Regions from separate parts of the Rufibacter aurantiacus genome, predicted to be linked through region 3. Evidence: riboswitches for the same ligand, from Rfam matches in the RefSeq annotation. Region 3 holds a riboswitch; each other region holds the start of a gene.
The links. A riboswitch is a leader RNA that binds a small molecule or an ion and turns the genes downstream of it on or off. The one in region 3 is predicted to bind S-adenosylmethionine.

Region 1: it holds a riboswitch for S-adenosylmethionine, as region 3 does, so the genes downstream of both, J3P34_RS06685 (hypothetical protein) here and J3P34_RS01130 (SusC/RagA family TonB-linked outer membrane protein) in region 3, are expected to answer to the same signal.
Region 2: it holds a riboswitch for S-adenosylmethionine, as region 3 does, so the genes downstream of both, J3P34_RS13775 (O-acetylhomoserine aminocarboxypropyltransferase/cysteine synthase family protein) here and J3P34_RS01130 (SusC/RagA family TonB-linked outer membrane protein) in region 3, are expected to answer to the same signal.
Region 4: it holds a riboswitch for S-adenosylmethionine, as region 3 does, so the genes downstream of both, metH (methionine synthase) here and J3P34_RS01130 (SusC/RagA family TonB-linked outer membrane protein) in region 3, are expected to answer to the same signal.

Annotation. Positions count from the first base shown of each region.
Region 1 is NZ_JAFMSV010000002.1:299,301-306,683, reverse strand. Features, by position in the region: gene J3P34_RS06700 (DNA-processing protein DprA) at 411-1,337, shown strand; gene J3P34_RS06695 (hypothetical protein) at 1,651-2,172, shown strand; gene J3P34_RS06690 (hypothetical protein) at 2,291-2,782, opposite strand; SAM-I-IV-variant riboswitch at 3,164-3,259, shown strand; gene J3P34_RS06685 (hypothetical protein) at 3,372-4,235, shown strand; gene J3P34_RS06680 (hypothetical protein) at 4,569-5,327, shown strand; gene J3P34_RS06675 (hypothetical protein) at 5,379-5,801, shown strand; gene J3P34_RS06670 (hypothetical protein) at 6,238-7,212, shown strand; gene J3P34_RS06665 (hypothetical protein) at 7,259-7,383, shown strand, end outside.
Region 2 is NZ_JAFMSV010000003.1:781,277-788,659, forward strand. Features, by position in the region: gene J3P34_RS13765 (homoserine dehydrogenase) at 1-319, opposite strand, end outside; gene metX (homoserine O-acetyltransferase MetX) at 298-1,353, opposite strand; gene J3P34_RS13775 (O-acetylhomoserine aminocarboxypropyltransferase/cysteine synthase family protein) at 1,359-2,696, opposite strand; SAM riboswitch class I at 2,976-3,090, opposite strand; gene J3P34_RS13780 (phosphoribosylaminoimidazolesuccinocarboxamide synthase) at 3,294-4,229, shown strand; gene J3P34_RS13785 (STAS domain-containing protein) at 4,298-4,675, shown strand; gene J3P34_RS13790 (ribonuclease Z) at 4,697-5,614, shown strand; gene J3P34_RS13795 (queuosine precursor transporter) at 6,385-7,179, shown strand; gene J3P34_RS13800 (alpha/beta fold hydrolase) at 7,202-7,383, shown strand, end outside.
Region 3 is NZ_JAFMSV010000001.1:285,739-293,121, reverse strand. Features, by position in the region: gene J3P34_RS01145 (STAS domain-containing protein) at 1-260, shown strand, start outside; gene J3P34_RS01140 (hypothetical protein) at 364-705, shown strand; gene J3P34_RS01135 (phospholipase D-like domain-containing protein) at 721-1,203, opposite strand; SAM riboswitch class I at 1,922-2,025, shown strand; gene J3P34_RS01130 (SusC/RagA family TonB-linked outer membrane protein) at 2,502-5,459, shown strand; gene J3P34_RS01125 (RagB/SusD family nutrient uptake outer membrane protein) at 5,469-6,848, shown strand.
Region 4 is NZ_JAFMSV010000002.1:887,705-895,087, reverse strand. Features, by position in the region: gene metH (methionine synthase) at 1-3,225, opposite strand, end outside; SAM riboswitch class I at 3,306-3,413, opposite strand; gene J3P34_RS08975 (alpha/beta hydrolase) at 3,653-4,696, shown strand; gene J3P34_RS08970 (hypothetical protein) at 5,272-5,781, opposite strand; gene J3P34_RS08965 (SAM-dependent methyltransferase) at 5,921-6,706, opposite strand; gene J3P34_RS08960 (Ig-like domain-containing protein) at 6,904-7,383, opposite strand, start outside.

The DNA.
Region 1 (7,383 bases), on a different contig from region 3:
ACCCCTACTTCCTTCCTCTGGAAACCACCCTTCGGGGAATTCAGTGACGGAAAAGATTCTGGTGCAGCAGAAGCAGCCACAGAGACTGCTCTCCTTTACCTGCTTCAGGTTTCCGAGGCTTCTGCGATGGGCTTCCTTTAGAATTTGGTCTGTGTAGTCCGCCATATTGGTTTTTGTCCAAGGGATTGAAAATACCTATGCCTGTGGTAGGCCAACAGTTGATGTCACCAGGCAATGTCTGTGAACGCAAGATCTGGAATTATTCCGGGTTATAACGGGCTTGGCAAGCTTGCGGTAAACTGACGGCTAAGCCCGGTACTTTCGGGTAAAATGGCCTGTTTTCCTTATCATGGAAAGCCCCAAAGTGCAATATAGGAGGGAATGTCTTTTCAAACCTTAAATAAAAAAATATGATAGAACCTTCCAATTTACTGTTGCTGGAGAATATTTCCTGTATCACGTCCCGTTCTATTGAAACTGTCATCAGGTTCTTAACTGAGTATCGGAGAGGCTTTCCGAGTGCAAACAGGGGAGTGGTTAGCCTGTTTGCGGCGGCCTATAACCGGTACGGAACCTGTATGGTGCCTCCCCTGGAAGCTATATCGGTTGCGCGTAAAGTCAGTGAACGTATTATGGCCTTATCCGGGGAGAACGGAATCAGGATCATTTCCCGCTTTGACGCAGATTACCCAAAGGCGTTCCGTTTGATGGAAGACATGCCTTTGCTGGTTCATGTCAAAGGAAACCTGGAGGTGTTGAACAACCAGGCCGTCGCTATCCTGGGGAAAAAGGAACCCTCTGCTTTCACCCGGAAAGAAGGGCCGAAAGTGGCGCAGTTGGTTTCCAGGGAAGGCTTCACCATTGTCAGCGGTCTTGCGGCAGGCTGTGATTCTATTTCCCATAGGGCAGCAGTTGAAAGCCATGCTCCAACCATTGCAGTGATGGCTGGCGGCCTGCATGACATACTGCCTGGGGAAAATCAAAACCTTTCCCAAAGGATCCTGGAAGAGGGGGGATTGCTGCTGAGTGAGTATGCTTATGGAGAGAAGGCCAGAAGAGGCACCTACATTGCCAGAGGCCGCCTGCAGACAGCCTTAAGCAAAGGCGTGATTATTTTAGAGACCGACCTAAGCGGAGGCACTATGGAATCGGTACGGTATGCTGCAAAGCAGAAAAAGAAATTAGGTTGCCTTTACCCATCTTTAGTCGGAGGCGAATACAATGAACAGTTTGCAGGCAACCAATTTCTAATGAACAAAAATAAAGCAGTAAAACTAGACAGTCAGGCTGTTATGAGTTTATTTCTCAGCTCTCTGCAAAATAAAGTTAAATATTGATAGTTTGGTATAAGAAATATCTTTAGTCAATTATTGTCAATCATTTGATTTCTTCTTGAACTTGTTTAAAAGATGTTGTTCAGTTGATAGATTCCATCTTAAATTCACCCAAATGCACAACTTTGGGGATAAAAATCATGCGAAGGTGTTTGAAAGAATGGACGAATCAGTAACGTTATGGGAGCCAGTTGCGAGTTTTTTAGAAGAGGAATACTCTAAATTTAAACTTCGGAAATAATCAATCTTCAATTAAATTCAAATACATTGGGTAGATACCCTTGTAAAGCCCAGTGCCTTTTTGTTTTCATATCTTATGATGTTGAATAACCCTGAATCAGTCACCGGAAAAGAAAGGTCAAAAGTTATTGAAGAGACCTTTAAGAAACTAATCAGAGAGGATACTTACCTGCATTTGAATTTCGTGGAAGAATTCAAACAGTATAATGCTGTGGAGTTTTCACCAGAATTTAGTGATAAAAACTCCTCTCCAGCGGGGGATAAACATTCTGGTATTAAATATGCCGAAACGAGTTCTTTGGGTGGTGCCTTTGCGGAACAACAGGGAAAGGAAGGCTGGTTTTGTGGCGAAGACTTCATTGAGTTCCGTCAACCTAACTGGAAGAGTTATCTTGACTATTTGAATGAGAAGTATGGCAAAACTCAAACCTGGACTTTCTTCCCCTATCCTTGTGAAGACAGTAGAAATAGGAATTGCAGTGCACTTTATGGTCTTGTTGATATTTTTAATAAAATGAACATGGAACTTGCAATGGAAGGGTTTGAAGAAGATGATGCCGTGATTAGATGGAAGAAGAGAATTGCTCTCAGTGATTGATCAAATATTGCTGGGCTTCATCATCGACGAAGTTTTTGACTAAATGGAATAGTAAGATTTGCTACTATTAATTTATGCTAATCTTCCTATTCCATTTAAGGTGATCCAGTAATAGGCTTTAACTTATTGGATGAAGTTTGTAGTAAGCACCGTCTAAAAGTTCAAAGAACAACTCACCTTTGTGATCTTGCAGTGTGAAGTTAGTATCTGACCAGAAAGTAGAGTTTTCCTCTAAAGATTTTAGAATCTCGCCAGATCTAGTGTTATCTAATGTGCTTAAGAGTTCCTCTTTGGAAACAACTGGTAAGTAAAGCGAAGCAAACCTTGATTTCTCCTCCACTGGAAGTTCACTGAAGTTTTCGTGTAATAATTGCGGGACTAATCTAGATAGCTTCTTTATGTCCTGGTGGAATTTGGCATCTTCGATATTAAGATGAGCAAGTTTGATCTCACCAATTATTTCAACCTGACAAGTTAAGTAGTCATTTCGGTCATTGCTGCCCGAGCTGGCGCTATTTAAAGCAAGTTCAGGGGAAGGGCTGGCATAAACCGAATGCCGTCGGTTGGGAGCTTCGGTTGGGCGTAGTAGCTCCCAGATGTTGTCAATCAAATATGGCACGTTGCTCGGAACCCTACGGGTCTGCAATCCATGATATATCTTGTTTGGATCAAAATTGTGTTTTGGGATTGCTCTAAAAAGGATGTCCATGAATTCAGAAGGATAAACGAGATTGAAGAATTAGACAGGTATGGTATATTTATAATTTGTTTCAATCAGCAACATAGCTTCTTTACCTGTGAAAGCTGCGTTAACTAATGATTTAGACCGATTATTGCTGGACTTAAGAATATTTGAGATTGGTAAGTACAAATAAATACTACTTAGGGAGCTAATCTAGTAAATGTAAGTATTATTTTGATTATATATATTAATTCGCTATATTTGTATTATAATTTATGACTGTCCTGAATAAACCAGTGACAGCATTCTACAAAGCATTAAGAGTGCCTTTAGGTACGGCAACCGGGTTTAAGCTCCATCGGTGCCAAAGCAATGCGCGGCTTCTGCCGAAAAAAAGCTGTAAGCGCTACATCGCCCAAAGCTTTCCTTTTAAAAGTGCCATGGCTCATCCCGGCAGGCTTTTACAGCCTTTCAGTTTGGGTCTTAGGTCAACTATGTTTAATTTTTAAAGCAAATCATGGGCGAACTGTCTTTATTGAGTAACAACATTGAATTAATCTTACAGCATAGCGAGCAGATTAAAACCTATGCACCCTATACCTTCAGCAGACTAATCATAAAGAACCCCCGGAGGCTGGGAGGACAATGGTATGAGCAGAATATGTTCATGGGAGCCTACGTAGAGGTTTGGCATCAATATCTGCAAAAATCACCTGAGCCCGCTATCCTTCCCCTGTATATTGGATCTGGAATGTTTGGTACCATCTATAAGTTCCTGGGGCTTTCCCTGGCAGATAAAGTGCTGGTGAAAAAGGTCCCGGTTGGGAAAATGCACACCTCCTATATGCGGAATCCCATGTGGGCATTTATCCAGACTAACCCCATAAAAGGACTGGGGATCCCCTTGTCACAAGTAGTGGAAGAGATCAAGGCCGGTAAACCGGTGGAAGAAAGGGAGAGTTACCGACTACTGAATTTAAGGGAGGATTTCTACCGATCTGTAGGTGCCATCTCTGGTATCAGGAGCGAAGGGGAGCATGACCTTGCCTACAGTTTGGAGCAGGGGGTGAATTACCAGTTGATGATACAGGTACATGCTATTATACTCCTTGAACTGTCAGATAGGGAGAAAAAAGAGCTGGTGTTTGGGGGAAGTGCCGTCGAGTTGAATGATATGGTGACAGAAACCCGGAAGGACCTTGCCGCTCTTGCCATGGAAGCCGGCTTTACCCACCACAATGTGATGGACTCACGGACCAATTGGGCCAAAGTTAGGTTCACCAGACAGATTTCCTCCATTGATGAGGTTTTGGAAGGAAATACGATTTCATCAATGTGTGGCATGCTGTATGCCATGCGGAAAAGAATCCGACGATTGTAACCAAGGCAGTCAATCCTGCAAGCTTGCGGGAAATTCAAAATAAGAAGCGCACCTTATACCTTTGTATCATGCTTCAACAGCAGGTTTTGTTAACCGAGTTTATAGCTTCTAACAAGAGTTGCTTCTCAAAAGCTCTTAGTAGCTCTGCAACTTTAAGGACTATTCATAGCCAAGGCTTTTAACACTAGACTGTAAGTCTGAGGCCACCTTATTGGTGGTGATACATATATAAATATTCATATTCCTGACTTTGCATTTGCGAAATGTTTCAGTGGCTTTCAATTGGCTGCTCAGAGTCCCTATGCCTGTTTTTTTAATCTTAAAAGATATTCCATGACTAAAACCAATCTCTTCAATTTCAAAAGCACGTTTTTGAATCTTACACAGTACACAGTTCCTTATGGAGAGGAACATACCATCAAACAGTACTTACCAGAGGGCATAGAAGAAGACCTGAACGGTAATTTCTTTATCAGCATTGGAGAGTCAACAACGTTGTTTACTTCCCATTTAGATACTTGCTCTTACTATAGAGAGAAGGTAAATCATGTTATAAATGGAGACATCATTGCTACGGATGGAACAACTATCCTGGGAGGTGATAATAAGGCTGGTGTCACCATATTGCTGTACCTGATCAGTCAAAGGGTGCCAGGTACTTATTTCTTCTTTGTGGGAGAGGAGAGGGGTACAATTGGCAGCAGGGCAGCATTGCGTGGTAATGAGCTGTTCTTTTCTAAATTCCAAAGAGCAGTAGCTTTTGACAGGAAGAAGGAAGGTTCCATTATCACGCATCAAAGAGGAGAAAGATGCTGCAGTGATCAGTTCGCCAAGACATTGTCCAATCAGTTCGGACTCCAAGGAGTAGAATATACTGCAGATCCTACTGGTATATACACTGATACGGCTGTTTTTACAGATATCATTCCTGAATGCACTAATCTTTCAGCAGGAGTGTGGAATGAACACAGTACTCAGGAGTATGTAAATATCAGAGTTGTGGAACAAATAGCCAGAGCCGCCGCCCAGGTACAATGGGAAGTACTGCCTTCCGTTCGTGTCCCATTAAACGGTCAAAGGCAGGTAGCATAGGCTTTTAAGCGTCAAACAATCTAATACATTCACTTTAACTTGAATAAAACTATGAATAACCCTATTGTACCTCTTAATCTGCATGAGTCTGGCCTAATCAGAGAAATTCTGGAACAGCGTATGCCAGAATTGGATACCACGATCAATAATAGACTTTCCGCGCCAGAGGAAGCAAAGAAAGCGCTGATCTCCAAAGAAAGTATAGCTACATACCTGAACGCTCAACCAGATGAGACCGGCCGCGTGGCCCTACCCCCAGTGCTTTTCTCAGCGTTGCTTTATAATATCAGAATGGCCATATGCAAAAGAGCCGCAGCCATGGTTTCTCTTTTGAATGATGAAAGCCTTGCATCAGAATTGAAAATTCAGTTAGCACAGGACTCAGCCTTATTACTTGGCCTTATCAGAACTTTTCAGGATCCTTCCCTGCCAAGGCTAAATAGTTTAGGTACTTCTGGCATAGATAATAAATAGAAGCGAATGTTGATGATTCTCATTAATGAAGTATTGCATCGGACTGAACGCAGTACTTTTTACAAAACCTATGATACCGTTAAAGACCTGTATGGGGTACATAGCAATACTGCTGGTACGTTTCTGGAGCCCATGTTTTTACATTTATTCAAATTCGAGAAGGGGAATTTCGTGGTGGTGGACCAATTGGAGCAATACTTTGGCATAGACCTGAAAGGGAGAAGAATTGAGCTTACTAAACAGGAAGAAGATGAGTGGAGATCTTTCATCATCAAGAGCTCAGTTTGTAATTGCATAAAAACTAAAACAAAAGACACTTGCAGTTATTGTGGTGGCCATGGGAGTCTGAAAAACAGTTATGGGTTGAAATTGCTTTCCACCTTCTTTTAACATTTTACTCTTTTATATCGAGCTCATATTTAATTGTATATAGCCTATGCCTCATGCCTATCAGGTAACTTCTAACGGATACTATTTCGGGTTGCAGTACCAGGGGAAAGATGTGATTCCCTGTGTTTGCAACAAGCTTTGGCGGATCGCAAAGAATCTTGTCGCATTCCGGCAGGATAGCCTTTTTGGTATTTATTCTATGCTTGAGAACCGAATACTGTACGAACCAACCTTATGTGCAGAGGTACCCTATTTCCGGCTGATCAACAACAAGGAGGATACCTTGGTCACGAGGTCTCGTTTTATTACCTCCAATCCCGGGGTTTTCACCAAGACTAAGGAATATCTGGAAACATGCGACTTCCTGCTGTGGGAAGGGGATCGTCTATTAGTGCTTTCTCCAGAGGGGATTATTGTGATAACGCGGAACGGTGAAATAAGAAATTACAAAGGGAAGAAGAAGGAAGAGGCTGTAAACCGCCTTATGCAGCGCTGCCTTTATGAAGATGAATACTATTCTGTGCTAACAGGAAAGTTATCTGACTTTGATTATCTAACAGAGGCAGACAAGGAAATTGATGAGGAAAACTTTTTAGGTGTACTTGTCCCCCATAAGGTAGGGCCAGAAGAAGAAAATGTATCTGAAAAATCAGAATGCTCTTCAGACAATCTGGAATGGGATGAACCAAGCTATAAACACTACGACTATACAGGCATACCTCCTGTTATCAAAGGTAAGTTCATAAGACACCTTAACTGCTTTTTTGATACCGCCACTAATGAAAAATTAACCAGGTTCCTGATCTATCTAGCATGGTGCCATGCCAATGGATTTGTGAAGTATGATCAGAAAGGTAATTGTACTATTGATCCCTGGTATGCCTCGCTCCCTGACTATATCGAATCCGCCGGAACTATCGACCGCCTGTACGAAGCCCATCAGTTAAAGGGCTTGCAGAGCCTGCTTTACTTCTCACCGGTAACCGACAGCTATCTTGAGGTGCTGGCGCTTTTGAACTAGTAACCCTCTTTAATCAAGATTAATCAGAACGAACATGACTAATGGTTTGAAAACCACTACTGCCGGTGACCTGCTTATTTTACCTGGCAAAAGCAATGCAGTCATTTGCAGAGTGACGGGTGATGAGATAATAGTGCTGCAGGAGTTAGATTTTAATTTTACAAAGAATCA
Region 2 (7,383 bases), on a different contig from region 3:
GCAGGTGGTAGGCCACCAGTTTTTTGTTGGCAGTCACCACCCTTTTACCGCGACGCAGAGCTTCGGCCACAATGGTGTAGGCCTCATTGGCATCACTGATGGCTTCCACCAGAATGTCCAGAGAGTCATCCTGCAGCACCTGGTGCCAGTCATAGGTGAAACTCTCTGAGGGCAAAGGTCGCAGTTTTTTGGGGTCTTTCACGCAGATGCGTTCTACTTTGAACGGAAGCGCCTCTTCGCGGGAAAGTATGTCGTACAGGCCCTGGCCTACGCAGCCAAACCCAAACAAGCCGATTTTTAGAAGACGGTGGGAATCCATGTTTTTCTCTGTTGTTTTTTCTGTAAAAAAGTATCTAAGTGACGGCTTAGCTGGTCTGTCTCCAACAGGAACCCGTCATGCCCGGCTTCTGAGTGAATGACCTGGAAAGTGGCATTGGGAATATACCGGGTCACGTATTTCTGCTCCACCAATGGGAACAACTGATCAGTATCCACGCCAATAACCAGGGTCTCTGCTTTTACCTGGCGCAATGCTGCTTCTGTGTTGCCTCGGTTGCGTCCCACGTTGTGGCTGTCCATGATTTTGGAGAGCTGCCAGTAAGAATAAGCATTGAAGCGCTTGGCCAGCTTCTCGCCCTGGTACCGCTGGTAACTGGCCGCCCGGTAAATTCTTTTCAAATCTGAAGAACCCTCGCGCTGCGCCTGGTTATAGGAGTTATAGGTGCGGTAAGATAGTAAGGCAACGGAACGGGCTGTTTTCATTCCCTCCAGTCCGGCGTCATCGGTGGCCAACTGCCAGGTAATATCCTGCTCAATGGCCATGCGCTGGCTCTCATTCAGGGCGATGGCCCAAGGCGATTGCCGGGCGTTGCCTGCCACCTGTACCAGGCGCTTGACTTTTTCCGGATGTTCAATAGCCCACTCCAGGGCCTGCTGGCCGCCTATGGAGCCGCCAATGAGTACGTTTATCTGCTCTATTTCTAAATGTTCGCGTAAAGCATCAAAGGCCCGCACCACATCACGGATGGTTAAAACCGGGAAAGTGTGATAGTATGGCTTGCCGGTATCTGGGTTCAGGCTTAAAGGTCCGGTAGAACCGTAGCAGCTACCCAGGGAGTTGGCGCAGACTATAAAATGCTTGGCAGGATCAAAGGTCTTTCCTTCGCCGAACAAATCTCCCCACCAGTCTTTCACAAAAGCGTTGCCAGTGAAAGCGTGGCAAACCCACACCACATTGCTGCGGTCCTCGTTGAGGGTGCCCCAGGTGGTATAAAAGAGCTGGAAACCGGGCAAAGATCGCCCGGACTCCAACGTGAATTCTTCGGTGTAATTAAAAACGCGTCCTTTTAACATGGCCTTTACGCAGTAGTTGCGTTCTCCAACTTAGGTTCTCTTACTTTCACTTTGGCAAACGCCTGTTCAAAATCTGCTTTGATATCATCTAAATGCTCAATACCTACTGACACTCGCAGCAGCGTGGGAGTTACCCCGGCTGATAGCTGCTCTTCTTCGTTCAGCTGCTGGTGGGTAGTAGAGGCCGGATGGATGATGAGGGTTTTGGCATCGCCCACGTTTGCCAGGTGGCTTACCAGCTCCAGGCTGTTCACAAACACCTCGGCTTCTTCTTTTCCGCCCTTCAGGTTAAAGCTTAGCACGCCCCCAAAACCGCGTTTCAGGTACTTTTTGGCGAGTTCATGGTAGGGGCTGGAAGGCAGGCCTGGATAATTCACGCTTTCCACCAAAGGATGCTTCTCCAGCCACTCAGCCAAAGCCTGGGCATTCTGCACCGTGCGGTCTACCCGCAGGGAAAGCGTCTCCAACCCTTGAATCAACTGAAAGGAGTTGAAGGGGCTCAAGGCCGGACCGAAATCACGTAGGCCTTCTACCCTGGCCCGGATGGCGAAGGCGATGTTCCCGAACGGCCCGTTGGCGCCAAATACTTCCCAGAAGTTGAGGCCATGGTAGCCTTCAGACGGCTCGCTGAACTGCGGAAACTTGCCGTTGCCCCAGTTGAAGTTGCCGCCGTCTACAATCACGCCACCCACACTGGTACCGTGGCCGCCAATCCACTTGGTGGCGGAGGCCACCACCACATTAGCCCCATGCTCCAGCGGACGGAACAGGTAACCACCTGCGCCAAAGGTATTGTCTACCACCAGCGGAATCTGGTGCCCGGAAGCCACGGCCGCGATAGACTCAAAATCCGGAATGTTGAACCGGGGGTTCCCGATGGTCTCCAGGTAAAGAGCTTTGGTGTTTTCATCAATCAACGAGGCGTAAGTGGCAGGCTCATCGTTCTTGGCAAAACGCACCTCAATGCCCAGGCGCTTGAAAGCGACTTTAAACTGGTTGTAAGAACCGCCATACAGGTTGCTGGAAGCAACAAAATTGTCTCCTGCCTGCAGGATGTTGTTCAAGGCAATGAACTGGGCCGCCTGGCCTGAGCCTACGGCCACCGCTGCCACGCCCCCCTCCAAAGCCGCGATGCGTTTCTCAAACACATCGGTGGTGGGGTTCATGATACGGGTATAAATATTCCCGAACTGCTTCAGGGCAAACAGGTTGGCGCCGTGCTCGGCATTCTCAAACACGTAGGAAGTGGTTTGGTAAATGGGTACTGCGCGTGAGCGGGTGGTGGCATCTATTTCCTGGCCAGCGTGCAGCTGAAGGGTTTCAAAACGATATGAAGTAGACATGATATTAGCCGGTTACAATTGAAGAATTGAACAAATTCAAGAGCCAGAAATACAAACAGGTTACAGGTTTCCTCCTGAAGCTGCTGTGCATCAGGCCCCTGAGAAAAAATTAATTAACTGGAGGGATTAACGACAACAGCAACAAATATCCATAATGGACATAGTGCACATTCGCGTAATGGAAGGGATAATAGAATGGGTAATACCTGTTGCCGCCATGGTCAGGCGCGGCGCTGCATTGTCAGAAGTGGCGTTGAATTGATTTTCCATCTTCGTATCAATTTATATTCCCCAGGTGGCAATATGTCCCCTAGGATCAGGACTTAGCACCTTACACGGCTGGTAGGTTGCTAGAGCTTCATTGAGCCTGTCTCTCCGCTCTTCTTTATAAATCAACTACCGGAATAATTGACTTGATGCTGCAAATCTATCAACGAAAAACTAAACCCCAAATAATTTTTAAAAATTTTTGCGAATTATTTTAAAAAACCAACAAATGTTAGTAAATGAGGAGGCAGATAAAACCAGACCGGAAAATAGAAATATTCTTGCCCCGTCTGTATCCTTTCCTAACTTTGCCTCCCTTAGTTATCTGCTATGCAAGCGTTAAAAGAAACCAATTTCCATTTTCCGCAACAGACCGGCTTTTACCGAGGCAAGGTGCGCGACGTGTATTATTTCAAAGACAAATTAGCTCTGGTGGCCACAGACCGCATTTCGGCCTTTGACGTGGTGCTACCCCGCGCTATTCCTTATAAGGGCCAGGTGCTGAACCAGATTGCCGCCTCTTTTCTGGAGGCTACCGCCAATGTGGTACCCAACTGGGTTTTGAGCCACCCGGCGCCCAATGTGACTATTGGCCGTCAGTGCGAAACGTTTAAAGTGGAGATGGTGATCAGGGGTTACCTGGCCGGCCACGCCTGGCGCGAGTACAGCGCCGGCAAACGCACCCTCTGCGGGGTTACCCTGCCCGAGGGTCTGCGCGAGAATGACCCTTTCCCTGAGCCTATCATTACCCCTACCACCAAAGCCGCCGAAGGCCATGATGAAGACATCTCCCGGGAAGAAATCCTGCGCCAGGGAATAGTGGCCGAACAAGATTATGTACAATTAGAGGCATACACCCGGGCGCTGTTCAAACGGGGTTCAGAACTGGCCGCAGAGCGCGGATTGATCCTGGTGGACACCAAGTATGAATTTGGGAAAGCAGATGGCATCATTTATGTGATAGATGAAATACACACGCCCGATTCCTCAAGATTCTTTTACTCAGAGGGTTATCAGGAGCGGCAGTCCAAGGGTGAACCACAGCGGCAACTTTCAAAGGAATTTGTACGTCAATGGCTCATTGAGAATGGTTTCCAGGGCAAGGAGGGACAGCAGGTCCCTGAAATGACCGACGCCAAGATATCAGAGATTTCACAGCGTTACATTGAATTGTACGAGCAGTTACTAGGCAAAAAGTTTGTTCCCCAGGACTATGCCAGTCAGCCACATACGCTACAGGAAAGTATTGCGGCCAACATTTTTTAGATTACATTGTTAAAGATATTCCACCAAAAATTGGTAGATTCGCACTCTAAACCTTTTTGCTGTTACTTATGAAGTACACAATTGATAAAAAAGAGAATTACACCATCATCACCATAGATGAAAAAAAGCTAGACACCACGATCGCGCCCGATTTGAAGTCTGAGTTTGTGAAGTTGAATGCAGAAGGTATTACCAACCTGATCCTGGATCTTACCAACGTAAAATATACTGATTCTTCCGGATTGTCTTCTATCCTGATTGCAAACCGTCTTTGCAACTCTTCCGGAGGGGTTCTTATCTTAACCGGCTTGCAAGAGCACGTAACCAAGTTAATCACCATCTCTAAGCTGGAGTCTGTTCTGAACATTCTGCCTACTGTAGAAGAAGGCATTGACCGCGTTTTCCTGCACGAGATTGAGAGCGATCTTACAAAAAAAGAAGAATAGTTTCTAAGCGGGTACTGCAGTTTGGATTTTGAGCTGAAAATACTTGGGAGCTCCTCTGCCACCCCGTCTTTTGAAAGAAATCATACGGCCCAACTACTCACGGTTGGCAATCAGATAAACCTGATTGATTGCGGCGAAGGTACACAAATGCAGCTGATGCGATACAAGGTAAAGCATCAGCGCATTTGTAACATCTTTATAAGTCACCTCCACGGTGACCATTACTTTGGCCTGGCAGGATTGCTTTCTACCATGCACCTGCAGCAGCGGACCGGCCACCTTAATCTTTTCGGCCCCAAAGGCCTGGCCGAGATCATCACCCTCCAATTCAAATACGGCGGTACTCAACTCCCCTACCACATCAACTTTGTGGAAGTGGACACCACCGTCTGCAAAAAAATCTTTGAGGATAAATACATGACGGTGCACTCGCTGCCTATGCAGCACCGGGTACCCTGCTGTGGTTTTCTCTTCAGGGAAAAGCCAAAGCCTCGTCACCTGCTCAAAGGCAAGCTCCCAGAGTTCCTCACGCCTCCGCAGTTGGTAAGACTCAAGTGGGGCGAGGACATCCGCAACGAGCAAGGCGAGATCCTGGTCCGCAACCAAGACGTCACCACCGATCCTAAACGTAGCCGCAGTTACGCTTACTGCTCAGATACCAAGTACAAAGAAGACATTCTGCCTTACGTGAAAGGCGTGGACCTCCTCTACCATGAATCCACGTTCCTGAGCGACATGGAGCACCGCGCCACACACACCTTCCACAGCACCGCTGCCCAGGCTGCTACCCTCGCGGAGAAAGCCCAGGTAAGAAGACTGCTCATCGGGCACTTTTCCGCCCGCTACAAAGACCTCACGCCTTTGCTGGAGGAAGCACAGTCAATTTTTCCTAATACAGCTTTGGCTACTGAGGGGAAGACGATTAGTGTTTTGGAATAGAGCCCCTTTTATCTTATTCTTTTTACCCTGTTTTGGTGAGTTTGGCCTTAAAATGAAGGAGCCGGGTATATAACTTTTTGCTCCGTGAGGGACCACTTTCGGCTGTACTTATTCCATTTCATTTGTGGATTAGTAGTACGTTTATGCTGGCGTGGCGCTGTTGTTTGCGTGGGTTCATGAACTGTATTGTTGTATAGCTAAGCTCCGTGCGCTCACGGCCGCGAGGCCCCGCCTTCCGGTCTCGCGCTGCGCCAGCTTCCTTTGCTCCCTTGCGGTCGCAATGCCTTACGGCACCGGAACCTGACAAGGCGCTCCACCGAAAGGCTGGAAAAGGCAATGCACAGGAAGGAATGATCCAGACCTCGCAGCGTCTTCTTTCCTGTGAGGTCTTCTATTTATGACATGGTTCAAGTCTGTGACTTGGACCTAAAATGGCCGGCAGTTTGCAACTGCCATGAGGCGCTAGCCTCAAACCGGATCAGCTTATAACTTTTCGTTTCTTCTCACAGCCTTCCATCAAACCCAAAATCTCACTTGAGGGAAGCGCTGAGGACTGGTTACATCTGCTGGTCACAAAATCTGCACTTCTGCAATCTTCCCTTAAGAAGAAGAACTAGGCTTATACCCAATTACCTTCTAAAAACCCGTTAAAGGTTTATTTTTCAAAAAACAGCCTGAAAGCTCCGGTACTGTGGGTTATTGCTTATTAGTGCCTTTCCCCCATCTTTACGGGTATAATCATCTGGGTTCTTATTTACTCTTCGCTCGAAATGCAGCAAATTTCTTCTTCAAACGGCAAAATGGGCTTCAAGAAACGGCAGCTCTTTATGGTTCTCTGTGGCATTTTCCTTACTAATGCGTTGCTTGCGGAATTAATTGGGGTGAAGATTTTCTCGGGCGAGGGCGTGTTTGGTTTGGGTGGGGCACAGATCCCGGTTTTGGGCACGAAATTGGACTTTAACCTTACGGCTGGGGTCATCATCTGGCCCGTGGTCTTTATCACCACCGATATCATTAATGAATATTTCGGGAAAGACGGGGTAAGGCGCATCAGCTTTTTGACTGCGGCACTCATTGCATATGCTTTCCTGGTGATTGTGGTTGCCACAGCCCTACCGCCGGCGCAGTTCTGGCAAGAGATCAACAGCCAGGGTCCCAATGGTACTTCTTTTGACATGGATTACGCCTTCAGCAAGGTTTTCCGGCAGGGATTAGGAATCATTGTAGGCTCACTAGTGGCTTTCCTGTTGGGGCAGTTGTTGGATGCACACGTGTTCCATTGGCTTAAGCACTTAACCGGCAGTCGCAAGATCTGGCTCAGGGCTACGGGCTCTACCTTGGTCTCGCAGTTGGTAGACACGGTGGTGGTGCTGTTTATCGCCTTTTACCTGTTCGGGGATTGGGACCTGAAGACAATACTTTCGGTGTCGGTCATCAACTACCTCTATAAATTCACGGTGGCAGTGGTGCTCACCCCTTTGCTGTACGTAGCCCATACTTTCATTGACCGGTACCTGGCCGAGGAGCACCATGTACCCATGGAAACCTTCATCGCCAAAGACTAGGTCACCGCCGTATCAGTTGCCCATGAGCCAACCTCCCTTGTACCTGCTGAGCGGTCTCTGCGCCGATGAACGCTTGTTCCAGTTCCTGCAATTGCGCCATCCAAACCCCAGGGTCATTCAATGGATTACCCCGGAGCCAGATGACACCATGTCTTCTTACGCCACCAAACTGATCCGGCAGATTGAACCTGGCCAGGAGCCTCC
Region 3 (7,383 bases):
TGCTACGCCGGCTGCAGGGTACGCGCCAGGGCGGACAGGTCAATATCTGGGTAGACTGCGCCAGCCTGAAATGCATTAAATCGCTGGGATTCTGTCACTTTGTGAACCAATTGCTTTTGTTAAAGGTCTATGAGGTAAATATTACCCTGCTGAATCTTAGCCGACAGCAGCGGCAAATTTTGCAACTCCTGCGGGTGGAACCATTTTTCAGCGTAGTGCCGGATTTTGAGGAAGCCTACCATTTGGTACAGGCTTCTTAGAAAGGTCAGGCTGTTTAATCTATCCGGCAGAAGGGTTGGGCTACACAGAAAAGTTTGAGGTCTTGTAAGGGCTTCAAGAAAAGCACGAGGAGGTAGAAACAGCATGAGGCTGGAAGAATTCAAAGACATGAAGGAGGGGCTGGCCTATTTAAACCAGCAAGGATATTCTCACAACTTTCAATACAGCCCACAGGGATGGCTTTGCGCGGAGACCCAGGAGGTTTTCGCCCCGGAAGAAGTACAGGTAGATGCCTACCATCGGTTTCAGCAATTCAGAGGCGCCCATAGCGTGGCGGTCCTGTACGCGGTACAGACAAAGAATGGTCTCAAAGGCTTCATCATTGACAACTGCTCTACCTATGACAATGCCCAGTTTGGCGAGTTTTTGGTACGCATGAAGCTCAACCAAATCCAACCAGGCAGTCCTAAACCCACCGATCAGTAACCTGGCCCTATCCGTTTACCGGAAGCGCTCCATTTCTTTCCACAGCTGGTTGAATTCACCTGAATAACCTGCCACCACGTGGGCGTCTGAAGTGACCAGAACATTCTCATGGTTGTACAGGGCAGCGCTTCTGGTCCAGTTATAGGAGCCGGTGAGCACCTGCGTGTGGTCCATGATGGCAAACTTGTGGTGCATGTGATTAGGGGTGTTGTCTATCTTAACAGCGATCCCCGCCTGCGCTAACTGCCTGATGTCTGAGCCCTTGTCAAAAAGCTTCTCATTATCCGTGAGCAGTTGAATGTCTACCCCTTTCCGGTATGCTGCCAGAATTGCGTTGGTGATACGGTCATCTGAGATGGTGAACACGCAAATCTTAAGCGATGCCGTAGCCGCCCCGATAAACTCCAGAATGGCCATCAGACAATCCTCGCCCGGACTGAAGTAGGCGGCGTTTTTTACTTTAGGGGCACTCTTGAACAACGAAAGGACAGATTTCACAGAGGAAAGATTAAGGGTTCTGGCGCGTAAGATACAAACTAACCAGATACAGGGTTGCTAAACCCAGCCTAAACTCTAGGCTACACCCGCTTTTTACCTGTTTTCCAAAAAGTAGCCCTGAAAAAGAAAACCCAGAGAAATGCTCCTGTAAAGGCAACTTGACCTTCCTGGTTACCTTCCTCCAATCTAATGGCATTGTTCTGTAGGCATAGTACTCTAAAAAAAGAACACATATTCCGTCCCCTTCGAAGGGGGTAGGGGGATGACAACACATGCTGATCACCCGTATTCACGACTGTAGGGGCAATCCTTTGTGGGTGTCCTTGCGCCGCCCACCGCAGATTTGGTTGTTGGTGATAACACCAACAACGGCTAACACACTACTAGCGGTCGCTTTCCAAATACTCACTTTTTAGATACGATGCCTGGATGTCCCCCTTCAAAGGGGGACTATATGCGTGCTACTTTTAGAGTGGAGGTGGTTAACAGCCAGAGACTTATTGTTTTCAGAATTCTCTTCTACAGTGAACCTTCTAGTGGGTATTTGATTCAAAAAAATGTATTTGAATTATAAGTAGGAGAAGGGCTTATTTTTTTCTGCTTTGTTGGATTATTTGTATTTGGTTGGAGTGCTAAGGAAAACTTGGAAAAATTATTTTCTGCAAAAAGGTTGTTTTTGTAAAAGTTGTGCCCTTACCTTTAGGGCATCTTTATTGGAGATTTATAAAGAAGAGGCGAGAGAGCAGGCTCCAGGACCCTCTAGCAACCTTCGGCCCCGCCGAAAAGGTGCTAACACCTGCCCATTTTTGGGAACTATAAATTAATGACCATGCACTTACAGCGTTTGAACACCCGCCTTACTACTAACAGCCATCCTGCGTCCCGGCAGATCCTGCTTATGCAGGCTTGTTGTTGCTGTTAGAACTGGCATCACCTCCATCTTTCCTGGCGTAGCCTTGTTCACCCTGCGGTGACGCGCGCTTTTGTCTTCTTTTTTTCAAACTTAGTTCATTATGGACCATTCTTTACCCTTCTCTTCCCCGGAGAACTATGTTCCCTCCGGAACATCCTTCCACACTTATCCCGCTGTCCCAGCCATGGGTGCCATGCCCACCTTCGCCCGAATGTGCTGTTGTTGATACAGGATTCGAGGCGCTAACATCCTCCTTTCGCTTCTTTAAAAGAATCACCGGTGTCGTCCTGAGGCCGGGTAAGAATCATCTTGTCTTTATTATTTTATAAAAATGAAAACGTATACAAGTAGTACTCTAAAAAGTCTAGTAAGTCTAGGGGTATTATTGGCAATATTGCTGACCCATGCTGCTTTTGCCCAGGCCCAATCGGTGACAGGGCAGGTGACCGGTACCAAAGGCAACGAAGCCCTGGCAGGCGTAAGCGTGGTGCTGAAAGGCACTACCAGCGGCACCTTCACCAACGCCGAGGGGCGTTATTCCATTCCGGCAACATCTGGCCAGACGCTGGTGTTTTCCAGTATCGGGTACACGTCTGTGGAAGCGGTGGTGAACGGAGCCACCGTGAACGTGACCTTGAAAGAAGACACCAAAAGCCTGGACGAGATTGTGGTAGTGGGCTACGGGACGCAGTCGCAGCGGGCAGTTTCCAGCTCGGTGAGTACCGTGAACGTGGAAGACCTGCGGGGTTTGCCGGTTACTTCTCCCGACCAACTCATCCAAGGAAAAGCGGCCGGGGTGCAGATTTCCTCGGCCAGCGGCGCGCCGGGTGGCGGTATCAGCGTGAGTGTGCGCGGGGCCACTTCCATCAATGCCAGCAACTCGCCTTTATATGTGATTGACGGCGTGTTCATCAACAATCAGTCACTGAGCAACCTTGGTTTAGGTGGACAGACTTTCAATCCGCTGGCGGACCTGAACCCCACAGATATTGAGAGCATTCAGGTACTGAAAGACGCCAACGCCACGGCCATTTACGGGTCCAGGGGAGCGAACGGGGTGGTGCTCATCACCACGAAGCGCGGCAAACTGAATGCGGGTTCCAAAATCAGTTTTCAGACGTACTTCGGTTGGGCCAAGGCGCCTAAGCTTTATGAAACAGTGAACGCGCAGCAGGAGGCCGAACTCATCAATGAGGCTTTCCTGAACGATGGCGGCGCTTTCGCTGCCCGGCCGTTCCGCCCGAAAGCTGAAGGAGGCCGCGGCTTACCGGAGGAGCAGACCACCTATTCCCGCATCCCGGATGTGTTCCAGACCGCCAAAACCCAGAGCTATGATTTGTCAGCCTCGGGTGGGTCAGACAAAAGCAGGTACTTTATTGGGGGCAGTTATTTCTTACAGGAAGGGATTGTGAAACCTGCCCAGTTTGAGCGTTTCAGCGGACGGTTCAACTTTGACCATAACCTGAGCGAGAAACTGACGGTGGGCATCAGTGCCTCGGGCGCGTACAGCCACCGTAACGTGAGCCGCAACGACAACAGTGCGCAGGGGGTGATTAACTCCTCCCTGTACGTGCAGACGTTCTTGCCCGTGTTCAACGAGGATGGCAGCTATGCCCGCCACAGCATCTTTGACAACCACCTGGCCTTGATTGAGAACCTGAACATCCAGGGCCACAGCAACCGCCTCATCGGGAACCTGTACGCCGAGTACGAGATTCTGCCGGGCTTGTCGTTCAAATCAAGCTGGAGCCTGGACTACAACAGCTACATAGACAAAGTCTACAACAACACCCAGATCAGCGTGGGCCTTCCGGCCGGAAACGGCAGCAACACGCAGTCCAGCCTGGTGACCCTAATCAACGAGCAGGTCTTGACCTATAACAAAGCTTTGGGCGATGACCACCGTTTGAACCTGGTTTTGGGAAATACCCTCCAAAGCACCAAGTACAACTTCCTGACGCTCTCGGGCCAGAAGTTCCCGAGCGATAATTTCCAGGAAATCGCTTCATCTTCCATCCAGACGGGGAGCACTTCTTCGAGCCAGAACGGGTTGGTGTCTTTCTTCGGAAGGGCGAGTTACACGTTTAGAGACAAGTACAGCCTGGACGGTAGCCTGCGCGCCGATGGTTCCTCTAAGTTTGCGGCGGGTAACAAGTGGGGCTACTTCCCGTCGGTAGGAGCGTCCTGGATTGTCTCAGAGGAGGCGTTCGCGAAAAACCTGCCGTTTGACCAAATCAAGCTACGCGCCAACATCGGGTTGTCCGGTAACCAGAACGGCATCAATGACTTCCCTTCACAGAGCCTGTGGAGAGCCGGCAGAAACTACCAGAACAACCCGGGCATCAGCCCCAGCCAGTTGGGCAACCCCGATCTGACCTGGGAAACCACCCGTCAGTGGAACGTGGGTCTGGACCTGGCTTTCCTGCAGAACCGCATCAAAGTGGAGGCCAACTACTACAGCAAATACACCAAAGACCTGCTCATCCAGGTGCCGGTGCCTTCCAAACTGGGCTATTCCAGCGTGTATGAGAACCTGGGCGAGGTGAGCAACAAAGGAGTGGAGCTGAGCATTTCCTCGGTGAACATCCAGAAAGATGATTTCCAGTGGTCCACTGATTTCAATATTGCCCGGAACAAGAACCGTATTGAGAAACTGCCTACGCCTATCACCGCCCACTCCCGCGACTGGGTGCGAATGGAGCAAGGCAACTCGCTCTTCGCTTTCTGGGTGTATGACCAACTGTATGTAGACCCGCAGACCGGCGATGCCGTGTACGATGACGTGGACAAGAACGGCACCATCACCACCGCCGACCGCAAGATCATGGGCAACGGCGCACCGGATTTCTTCGGGAGTCTGAACAACACCGTGCGCTTCAAGCGGTTCGATTTAGGGGCGTTATTGTATTTCCAGTCCGGAAACGACATCATCAACCTGAACCGCTTTTTTATGGAGCACGGCGGTACCCAGAGCGGCATCACCTTCTTCCCGAACCAGCTGAACAGGTGGCAGAAACCCGGCGACATCACCGATGTGCCCCGCCTGACCAAAAGAGGCAACAACTACACCCTGCCCAGCAGCCGTTACCTGGAAGACGGTTCTTTCCTGCGCCTTCGCTCCATCACCCTGGGCTACAACGTGCCTACCGAGCTAGTGAACCGCTTCAAAATCTCCAATCTGCGCCTATATGCGCTGGCCACTAACCTCTGGACGCTTACCAATTACAGCGGCCTTGACCCTGAGGTGAATGTAGCCGCGAACAACCAGAACGTGCTAGGTATTGACCACGCAGTGGTGCCGCAGCCCAGAAGTTTCCAGATAGGTGCTAATGTTACTTTCTAAAAAACAGCCATGAAAACCATACTCACTTCCTATAAAACCTTCGTTTTAGCCGCCGCCGTCCTGTTCTCCAGTTGCGATTTGCTGGAGCCGGACCCGGCCACCGAGGTCCTGTCTTCCACGGCCCTGGTAGATGCCCGCGGCGCGCAGGCTGCCCTGCTGGGAACCTACAGCGAACTGCAGAGCAACAGCTACTACGGCCTGGACTATCCGGCTTTGTCGTACCTGTCCTCCGACGAGGCAGAGTCAATCGGGTCTTTTGACTTTTACCGGCAGTTTGACCGCAACGGCATCCAGTCTGAGAACAGCTCCATCCTGAGTACCTGGCGGCAGATTTACCGCGTGATCAACCTGGCTAACAACCTTATCGCGAAAGTACCCGCCATCCAGGATCCCGCCTTAACTGAGAAGCTCCGGAATAGCACCCTGGCCGAGGCCCATTTCCTACGCGGCCTTGCCTACTTTGACATCGCCCGGGCCTGGGGCGGCGCCCAGATTGTCCTGACGCCCACGGAGTCTAAACTGGACGGGCAAGGCATCGGCCGCTCCACCAAAGCTGAAACCTATGCCCAGGTGCTGGCAGACCTGAACCAGGCCGAACAGCTTTTCACCGAGGTGGAGAACGGTGCGGTAGGTTCTTCTTATACCACGCCCGCCCGCGCTTCTTTGCTGGCTGTGTGGGCCCTGAAAGCCCGCTTCTACCTCTACCAGGAAAACTGGACCGAGGCCGAGAACTTCGCCACCAAGGTGATTGACGCGAAAAAAGCCCAGCTAGTGTTTCCGTACGAGCAAACGATCCAGGGCCTGCTCACCCCCGAAAGCATCCTGGAACTGGCCTACACCACCGCCAACGGCAACAGCCACGCCTCCTACTGGCTGCCCAGCTCCAGCGGCGGGCGCCTGGAATGGATTCCTGGTCAAGCCATCACCAGCGAGTTGCGCAACCCAGCGGTGGGCGGCGCCCGCAGCATCCTCATCGGGACCTCCGGCACCATTGTCTATGGCAAAAAGTACTTCCGCAACGGCACCAGCGATGACCCAGCGTTCCTCCTGAGAATCTCTGAGCAATACCTCATCCGCGCCGAGGCCCGCGTGAAGAAAGCCGCCCCTGACTTGGTAGGCGCCCTAGCCGATGTGAACGCTATCCGGGAAAGAGCCCGGGTAGAGAAACTGACCTTGCAAGATGCTCCTGGTCTGTTGCTGGCCATTGAACAGGAACGCAAACTTGAACTCGCCTTTGAAGGCCACCGCTGGTTTGACCTCATCCGCACCGGCCGCCCCCAAGCCGTCCTCGGTATCACAGACCCCAACAAGTTCCTGTACCCCATCCCCAACGCTGATATCGTCGCAGACCCAGACCTGGGACCGGAAGACCAGAACCCTGGGTATTAATTAAACTTTCTTCTTTGTTGTTGAAAAGGAGTACCGCAGAAGCGGTGCTCCTTTTCTTTTTGTCTGCTGTTTTGGGGTTGGTTTTAGGAAAATGGGCTTGAAATGGGGAGAGGTTTTGGAGAGGTCGTTACTTTATTTAATTGTCTGGTTTGAGGCTAGCGCCTCACTGAAGTTTCAAACTTCAGGTCATGGTAGGTCCAAGTTGAAAACTTGAACCATGTGAAGGGATATAGAAATAGATAATAAAGTTAGCAAGCATTCCGTCCCCCTTTGAAGGGGGTAGGGGGATGACTGCTCTTGCTGATTATGTCATACCTGAACTGTAGGGGCAATCCCTTGTGGTTGCCCTATTGAGGAGTGGTATTTTAACCTAGAAGCCGTCGAGCTGTAGCAAGAGCAGTTGGCTCAAGAAGGGCCTTGTCATCCCCCTACCCCCTTCAAAGGGGGACGAAATGCGTGAAAAGGAATGAAGGATATTGTGCAATCTTTCGTTCACATAACAGCAACTAAGAAAGCGGCTACCTTTTGGTAGCCG
Region 4 (7,383 bases), on a different contig from region 3:
GTCCAGGCCAATACCAGCGGTTACCGCGAAGCCGCCAGTGTAATCTTGAAGGCCCGTTTCTTTGGGAGCCACGAAATCAGCCAGGGCTAAGTTAGGTACGTTCGGGCCTTTCTGGCCTTGCTGGCGAAGGGTCCGGAAGTGCGTTAACACCTGGTTGCGCTGCTCATCGGTGTAGATTTCCACGTCATCGTCGCCTATGCTATTGGCTGGGAACAAGCCCGCTACGCCGTTGGCGGTGAGCAGTTTCTCCTCTACAATGCGCTTGAGCAGAATTTGGGCATCGGCGTACAGTTTGGTAGCCGCTTCGCCTACTACGGCGTCTTCCAGAAGTTTCGGGAATTTGCCGTGCAGTTCCCAGGCCTGGAAAAACGGCGTCCAGTCAATGTACGGCACCAGTTCCTCCAGCGGGAAGTTCTGGAACACCTGCACGCCGGTTTTGGCCGGGGTGTACACGTCCTCTGCTTTCCAATCGATTGGTAATTTGTTCGCGCGGGCCTGCGGCAGCGGCAGGTATTTCTTGTCTTTCTGGCGGCTCAAATAGCCTTCGCGCATCTGGTCGTACTCCAGGCGGGTTTCCTGCGCGAATTTCTCCTTGTTATCGGGGCTCAACAGGTTGCCTACTACGGGCACGCTGCGCGAGGCATCCAAGACGTGCACCACAGTGCCGTTGTAGGCCGGCGCCACTTTCACGGCGGTATGCGCGCGCGAAGTAGTGGCTCCGCCAATCAGCAACGGAACGTTGAAATTCTGTCGCTGCATTTCGCGGGCTACGTGCACCATCTCGTCCAGGGACGGGGTAATCAAACCGCTGAGTCCGATCACGTCCACGTTGTGCTCACGGGCGGCATCCAGGATTTTATCGGCGGGCGTCATCACGCCCAAATCAATCACCTCGTAGTTGTTACAGGCCAGTACCACGCCCACAATGTTCTTGCCTATGTCATGCACGTCCCCTTTCACCGTGGCCATCAGGATTTTTCCGTTGGTCTGGCGGGTAGAAGTGTCTCCGTTGGCGGCGGCGCGTACCTTCTCTTCTTCAATATAAGGCAGCAAATAGGCTACCGCTTTTTTCATCACGCGGGCGCTTTTCACCACCTGCGGCAGGAACATTTTGCCTTCCTGGAACAGGTCACCTACCACGTTCATACCGTCCATCAACGGACCTTCAATCACTTCCAGCGGTTTCTGGTACAGGTGACGGGCCTCTTCCACGTCCTGGTCAATGTATTCTACCAGTCCCTTCACCAACGCGTGCGTTAAACGCTGCTGCACCGGTTCCTGGCGCCAGGCCTCGTCGCGCACGACTTCCTTGCCTTTGTTCTTCACCGTCTCGGCAAATTCCACTAGGCGCTCGGTGGCATCCGGACGACGGTTCAACAACACGTCTTCCACACGCTCCAGCAGGTCCTTCGGGATTTCCTCGTAGACTTCCAGCATACCCGCGTTCACGATGCCCATGTCCAGACCGGCTTTGATGGCGTGGTACAGGAACACAGAGTGCATGGCCTCGCGCACCGGGTCATTGCCCCGGAACGAGAAGGAAATATTGCTCACCCCGCCGCTCACTTTGGCACCCGGCAGGTTCTGCTTGATCCAGCGGGTGGCGTTGATGAAGTCTACGGCGTAGTTGTTGTGCTCCTCCATGCCCGTAGCCACCGTGAGGATGTTGGGGTCAAAGATGATGTCCTCGGCGGGGAAACCCACTTCTTTGGTGAGGATGTTGTAAGCGCGTTCGCAGATCTGGATACGACGCTCGTAGTTATCGGCCTGGCCTTCTTCGTCAAAGGCCATCACCACCACGGCGGCGCCGTAGCTGCGTACTTTGCGGGCGTGGTCTTTGAACACCGCTTCGCCTTCTTTTAAGCTGATGGAGTTCACAATGGCTTTGCCCTGCACACACTTCAATCCGGCCTCAATCACGCTCCATTTAGAGGAGTCAATCATAATAGGAACGCGGGCGATGTCTGGTTCAGAGGCAATCAGGTTCAGGAACAGGGTCATAGCCGCCTCAGAGTCCAGCATGCCTTCGTCCATGTTCACGTCAATGATCTGAGCGCCGTTCTCTACCTGCTGACGGGCAATGGCCAAGGCCTCCTCATACTGCTCGTTCAGAATCAGACGTTTGAATTGCTTGGAGCCGGTTATGTTGGTGCGCTCGCCAATGTTAATGAAGTTAGAGCCTTCAAACACCGTGAGTGGCTCCAGACCGGAATAGGTAGGAACAGCCGGTAATTGTGGGCGCGGACGCGGCGGGTATTCTTTGGCGATCTCCGCGATGGCTTTGATGTGCGGCGGCGTAGTTCCGCAGCAACCGCCCACAATGTTCACGAAGTTGTTGTCCAGGAAGTCTTTGATGTGCTGGCCCATCTGCTCCGGCGTCTCGTCGTACGCCCCGAAGGCATTAGGCAAACCCGCATTGGGGTAGGCACTTATATAGAACTTAGAAGCCTTGCTCAGAGACTGTAAGTGCGGGCGCAACTGCTTGGCACCTAATGCGCAGTTAAAGCCCACACTCAACAGCGGCATGTGCGACACTGAGTACAGGAACGCTTCCACGGTCTGGCCGGATAAAGTACGTCCGCTGGCATCGGTTATAGTACCAGACACCATGAGCGGCAGTCGCTTGCCGGTTTGCTGGCTGTATTGGTCAATGGCGAACAGCGCCGCCTTGGCATTCAACGTATCAAAGATGGTTTCCACCAACAACAGATCCACGCCTCCGTCTACCAGGCCGCGCACCTGCTCAGTGTAGGCTTCTACCAACTCATCATACGTGATAGCCCTGAAACCTGGGTTGTTCACGTCCGGCGACAAAGAAGCGGTACGGTTGGTGGGCCCGATGGCTCCGGCCACGAAACGCGGTTTCTCCGGCGTTCTGGAGGTCCACTCGTCGGCGGCCTCACGGGCAATGCGGGCTGATTCGTAGTTCAGCTCGTATACCAGGTCCTGCATGTCGTAATCGGCCATGGCAATGGAGGTGCCGCTGAAGGTGTTGGTCTCGGCAATATCGGCGCCGGCCTCAAAGTAGAGGCTGTGTATTTCCTTGATAATGTGGGGTTGGGTAATAGAGAGCAAATCGTTGTTGCCCTTCACATCCAGATGGTAGTCTTTGAAGCGTTCGCCACGGTAATCGGCCTCTTGGAGGTTGTACCGTTGGATCATGGTACCCATGGCACCGTCTAAGACTAATATGCGTTTCTTTACTTCTTCCTCAATGCGGGTCATCTTGTGCAAACCTAAAGGGTTAGTTGCGGCTCAAGAAAGGGCAGAGGAAAGTGGCGGGCGCAGGTGCGTAGGAGTTCCGTCACTTATCTCCCCCGGCGCGTAGGTGCAGCGGGTAGGAAGTAGCACCCAACTGAATTGGGTTGCTAAGACATCACTGGGCCTAATCCCTCCGTCTTTCTTGATAAGCATTAGCAAAGATACGGGCTGCGGTTGGATTCTGCAAACGCCCAGAAACCCAGCCAACATTCCCTGTTTACCTTTCTGTGGTAACGATTTTTACAGACCCGCGGATTGGTGCCGTATACCTGCGGCGTTAAGGCAGGTTTTACGTAAACTATTGAGAAATAACTAAGGAAGCATGGCTGGCTTCTCCTCTCAGAAATGCGTTACAAAACTTAACTATCTGCAGCTTGCTGATACCTCAACCATGAAACGGAATGTATGCAGCCGCCCCTTTGTCTTGACTGTACTTTTCTGCCTTAGTTTTCTGGGATGCCATAAATCTGGGGAGAATGCGCGTGACAGCCAGCACAAACAGGAAGTAGCCTCCAACCCAATTGATTTGGGGGAATTTACTTCCAAGACCACTGGAGAGGAAAAGCGGATTGACATGACGCAGTTCAAAAGAACCGCGCTGAATATTCCGTATGCGGGAACCCAGAACCCTAGGCAGACGCTGGATATTATTTATCCCCGCCGGGGAGTGGCGCCTTACAAAACCATTGTGCTGTTCCACGGGGGTGGTTGGATGGCCGGAGACAAGCGGTCAGAAGCGGTGGCACCCGTTTTCCAGGCTACTGTTCAGGGGTACGCGGTTGTATCAGTGAATTACCGGTTGTCTGATGAAGTGAAATGGCCCAAGCCCTTGCACGATGCCAAAGCTGCCATTAGGTTCCTCAGGGCCAACGCCGGCAAGTACCAGTTAGATGCGAAGAACCTAGTGGTGTGGGGTGCCTCGGCAGGAGGCCATATCGCCGAGATGCTGGCCGCCACCAATCACAAGCCCTCTTTTGAAGATTTGACTATGGGCAGCAAAGACAGTTCCAGCGCAGTACAAGGCGTGGTAAGCTGGTGCGCGGTGCACGATGTGAGCGCCCTTACTGATGCCGGAACCCCGCTCGCAAACAAAATCATGGGCTTTGACGTGCGCACCAACCGAACCAAAACCCACAATGCCAACCCCATAGAATTAGTTACCCCCAGGTTCCCGCCCATTCTCCTGGTGCATGGTACCGGCGATCAGGTGGTGCCTTACAAGCAGTCGGTGGACATGCAGAGAAAGGTGAACGAGGTTACGCGTAAACCCACGGCCCGGCTCATCACCTTTGAAGGCGCCATTCACGTGGACCCCGTCATTAAAACCAACCGCAACGTACACGAAAACCTTGATTTTGTAGACCGCATTCTATATCCAGAAGGCCGGAATCCTTACCGTTACGCAGGCCATCTGGAAATCAAGCTGCTGGAGTAGCCTGCAGAGGAATGCAGTCCACCGGTAACCAGATCCCAAAATCACTTGAAAAGGCTTTATTTCAGTGGTTATAGTAATCCCCTTACTTAGAGGGGCAGGGGTGGGTGTTCTTTTTGCCGAAGCCACATTCGTTACTAGTCTGGAAAACCATTTTAGCCATGTTTCCCGGAAAACAGTCCCAAAACACAAAGTATCAAAAATGGGAACCTTTCAATCTATATTTTTTGATGTTCCAAGGCAGTAGCATGAGGAGCTTAATCCCAAGCCCTTTCCTGAGGCTATCACCTCACTGAAGTTGAAAACTTCAGCCTATGGTAGGTCCAAGTTTAAAACTTGAACCAGAGCCTTTGGAGAAAGAAATTGAAGTAAGAACTACAGGCAGAAAATTCCCCTCATGGGAGGGGTAGGGTTAGGTTTTTTTCAAGAACTCAAAGACCCTTCTTGAATGCCGGAATGCGCAAGGCTAATTGACAAACGTTTAAGCCCTGTTTTCCCAAAATCAGCTTGGAAACGGAAAGGCCGGAAATAGAAAAAGCCTGCACGAGGCAGGCTTTTCAAGTAGGTTCGGGGAAGCATTAGAATGTGTAGCGGACGGTCAGAGCTCCGTCGCCATACAAGAAAAGTCCCGCTCTGTTGGTTTCGATAAATGGCTTAAAATCGACCCCAAGTGAAATCGGAATTTCCGTAATCTGATATTCCAAACCTACAATTCCGTCTATCCCCACCGTAGCGAGGTTTCTGTCATAGTTTTCTACATAGTGTTTGTTTGAGGACTTGAAGTAGTACCTTCCGCGGAAAGCGCCTACGTGTGCGCCGCCTCCGTAAAACCACTGCAGGCCCGGTACGGCAAACGCCGGGGCATGCAACTCAAACAAACCGGTTAACTGAAAACCCCTCCGGCCGAGGCCTGTTCCCAGGATTCCCTCAAACGCAACGGCGTCTCTGAAGAAATATTTCCCCGAGATGCCGGCCGAGTAACCGCCCACCCGCAGGCCTAAGCCCGCTTTCTGGGCCTGGGCGCTTTGCAGGTTCGCAAAGGAGAGCATCAGTATTCCCAGCCCAAAAATAAGATGTTTGTTTCTCATAGTAAAAAGAATCTTTGCAAAAGAAAGCAGAACGGTACTTGTCTCTCTAAAACTGCTGAGAACCCGCTATTATTTTACCTGTGCATAAAAACAGGCAAAGACACCTTATGGCTTTCTGGCTGAAAACCCGGCTGGCAAGTTAGCCTTTTTTGTACGATTGCAGGTAAGCCTCGCGGGAGGTGCGTTGGCCTACCAGCCGGAAGAAGCTGATCTGGTGGTCGGTATCTTTTTTGAGCCCGCGCGCAAAAGGGTCTTTTTTCTGGCCGTGTTCCTCAAAATCTCGCACGTATTGTTCCCTGATCAGGTCGGCGGCGGGCAGCAGTTCGGCGTTCTTGATCTGCACCAAGCCCGTTTTCTCCCACAGTTTGCGCCACCAGGCCACCGAGTGGACGTAGTACCAGTAGTTCTGGAAATCGGCGCGCAGGAATTCGGGCACCTGGTCAATGGTCTCTATCTCCTCCTTGAAACAAACGTCCACTATGCCAATGTATCCGTCTGATTTCAGGAAACGGCAGATATAGGGCAGGTACTTGTCATCGGTCCCGAAGTAGGTGTACGAGTCAATGACCAGCACCACATCAAAGTATTCCTCGGGGAAGGGCAGGGAGCGGGCATCGGCCTGGAGCGGAAACACTTGGTCTTCCAGGTTTTCTTCCTGTACCCGTTTGTAGTTGGCCGTGGCCGTGATGGCTTCATCCACGGCCCAGACCTGCACCCCAAACTCTTTGGCCAGGAAAATGGAGCTGGCCGCTTTGCCGCAGCCCAGGTCCAGTACGCGCATGCCTTTCTGCAATGGAATGAGCGAGGTGATGCTTTCCAGGTTGAAGAGCACGTTCTCACCCATGGAATGCTCGCGCACCCATGTGGGGTCATATTGGGTACTGCGGGGGAAATGGTGTTGTATCTGGTGTTGGGCGGCGTCCATGGAACAGGGAATTGGTTCTGCAGACTTTACGCGCAGCCAAGTTCTAATGTTGAGTAATTGCTTTTCACGGGAACTTGACAAGCGATCATAAAGTCTGTTCTCCTTTTAAGTTAATTACATGAAGGCAAAAAGATAAGTCCTTGGCTTATGGAGCCAAGGACTTATAGATGTTCATAAATCAGAAGGAGTAACCAAGTCTACCTCTTCATGACCCTTAGGGTTTGCACCCCTTGTTTAGACTCCAGGCGTACAAAATACAAACCTGCTGCCGTCTGCTTATCTACCCATTTAACCTGCATGATTGATTTAGCCTTTGCTTTACCTGTGGTGAGCGTTTTAACCAAGGTGCCATTGGCACTATAGATCTTTACACTATATTCTTCATCCTGGGCAAAAGCAAATTCAACCGTAGCGTCATCAGTGAATGGGTTAGGATATACCCGTAAAGTATTGCCGGATCCGCTTTGTAATCCCGCTTCACTTACTGCAGAGTTGATAGCGGAAACCGTAGGAGTAGTGGGAGTGTTAATGGTGATGGTGTAATCTTCGGCCTCGCCGTAAGAGATAGAACTACAGGCATCGGTGCTGGCCAGGATGGCGTTGTAGCGGCTTCTAACCCGCATTTGCCTTGGACCTGCTACGGCGGTGGTTGGAATGGTGATGGTGGCCGTTAAAAG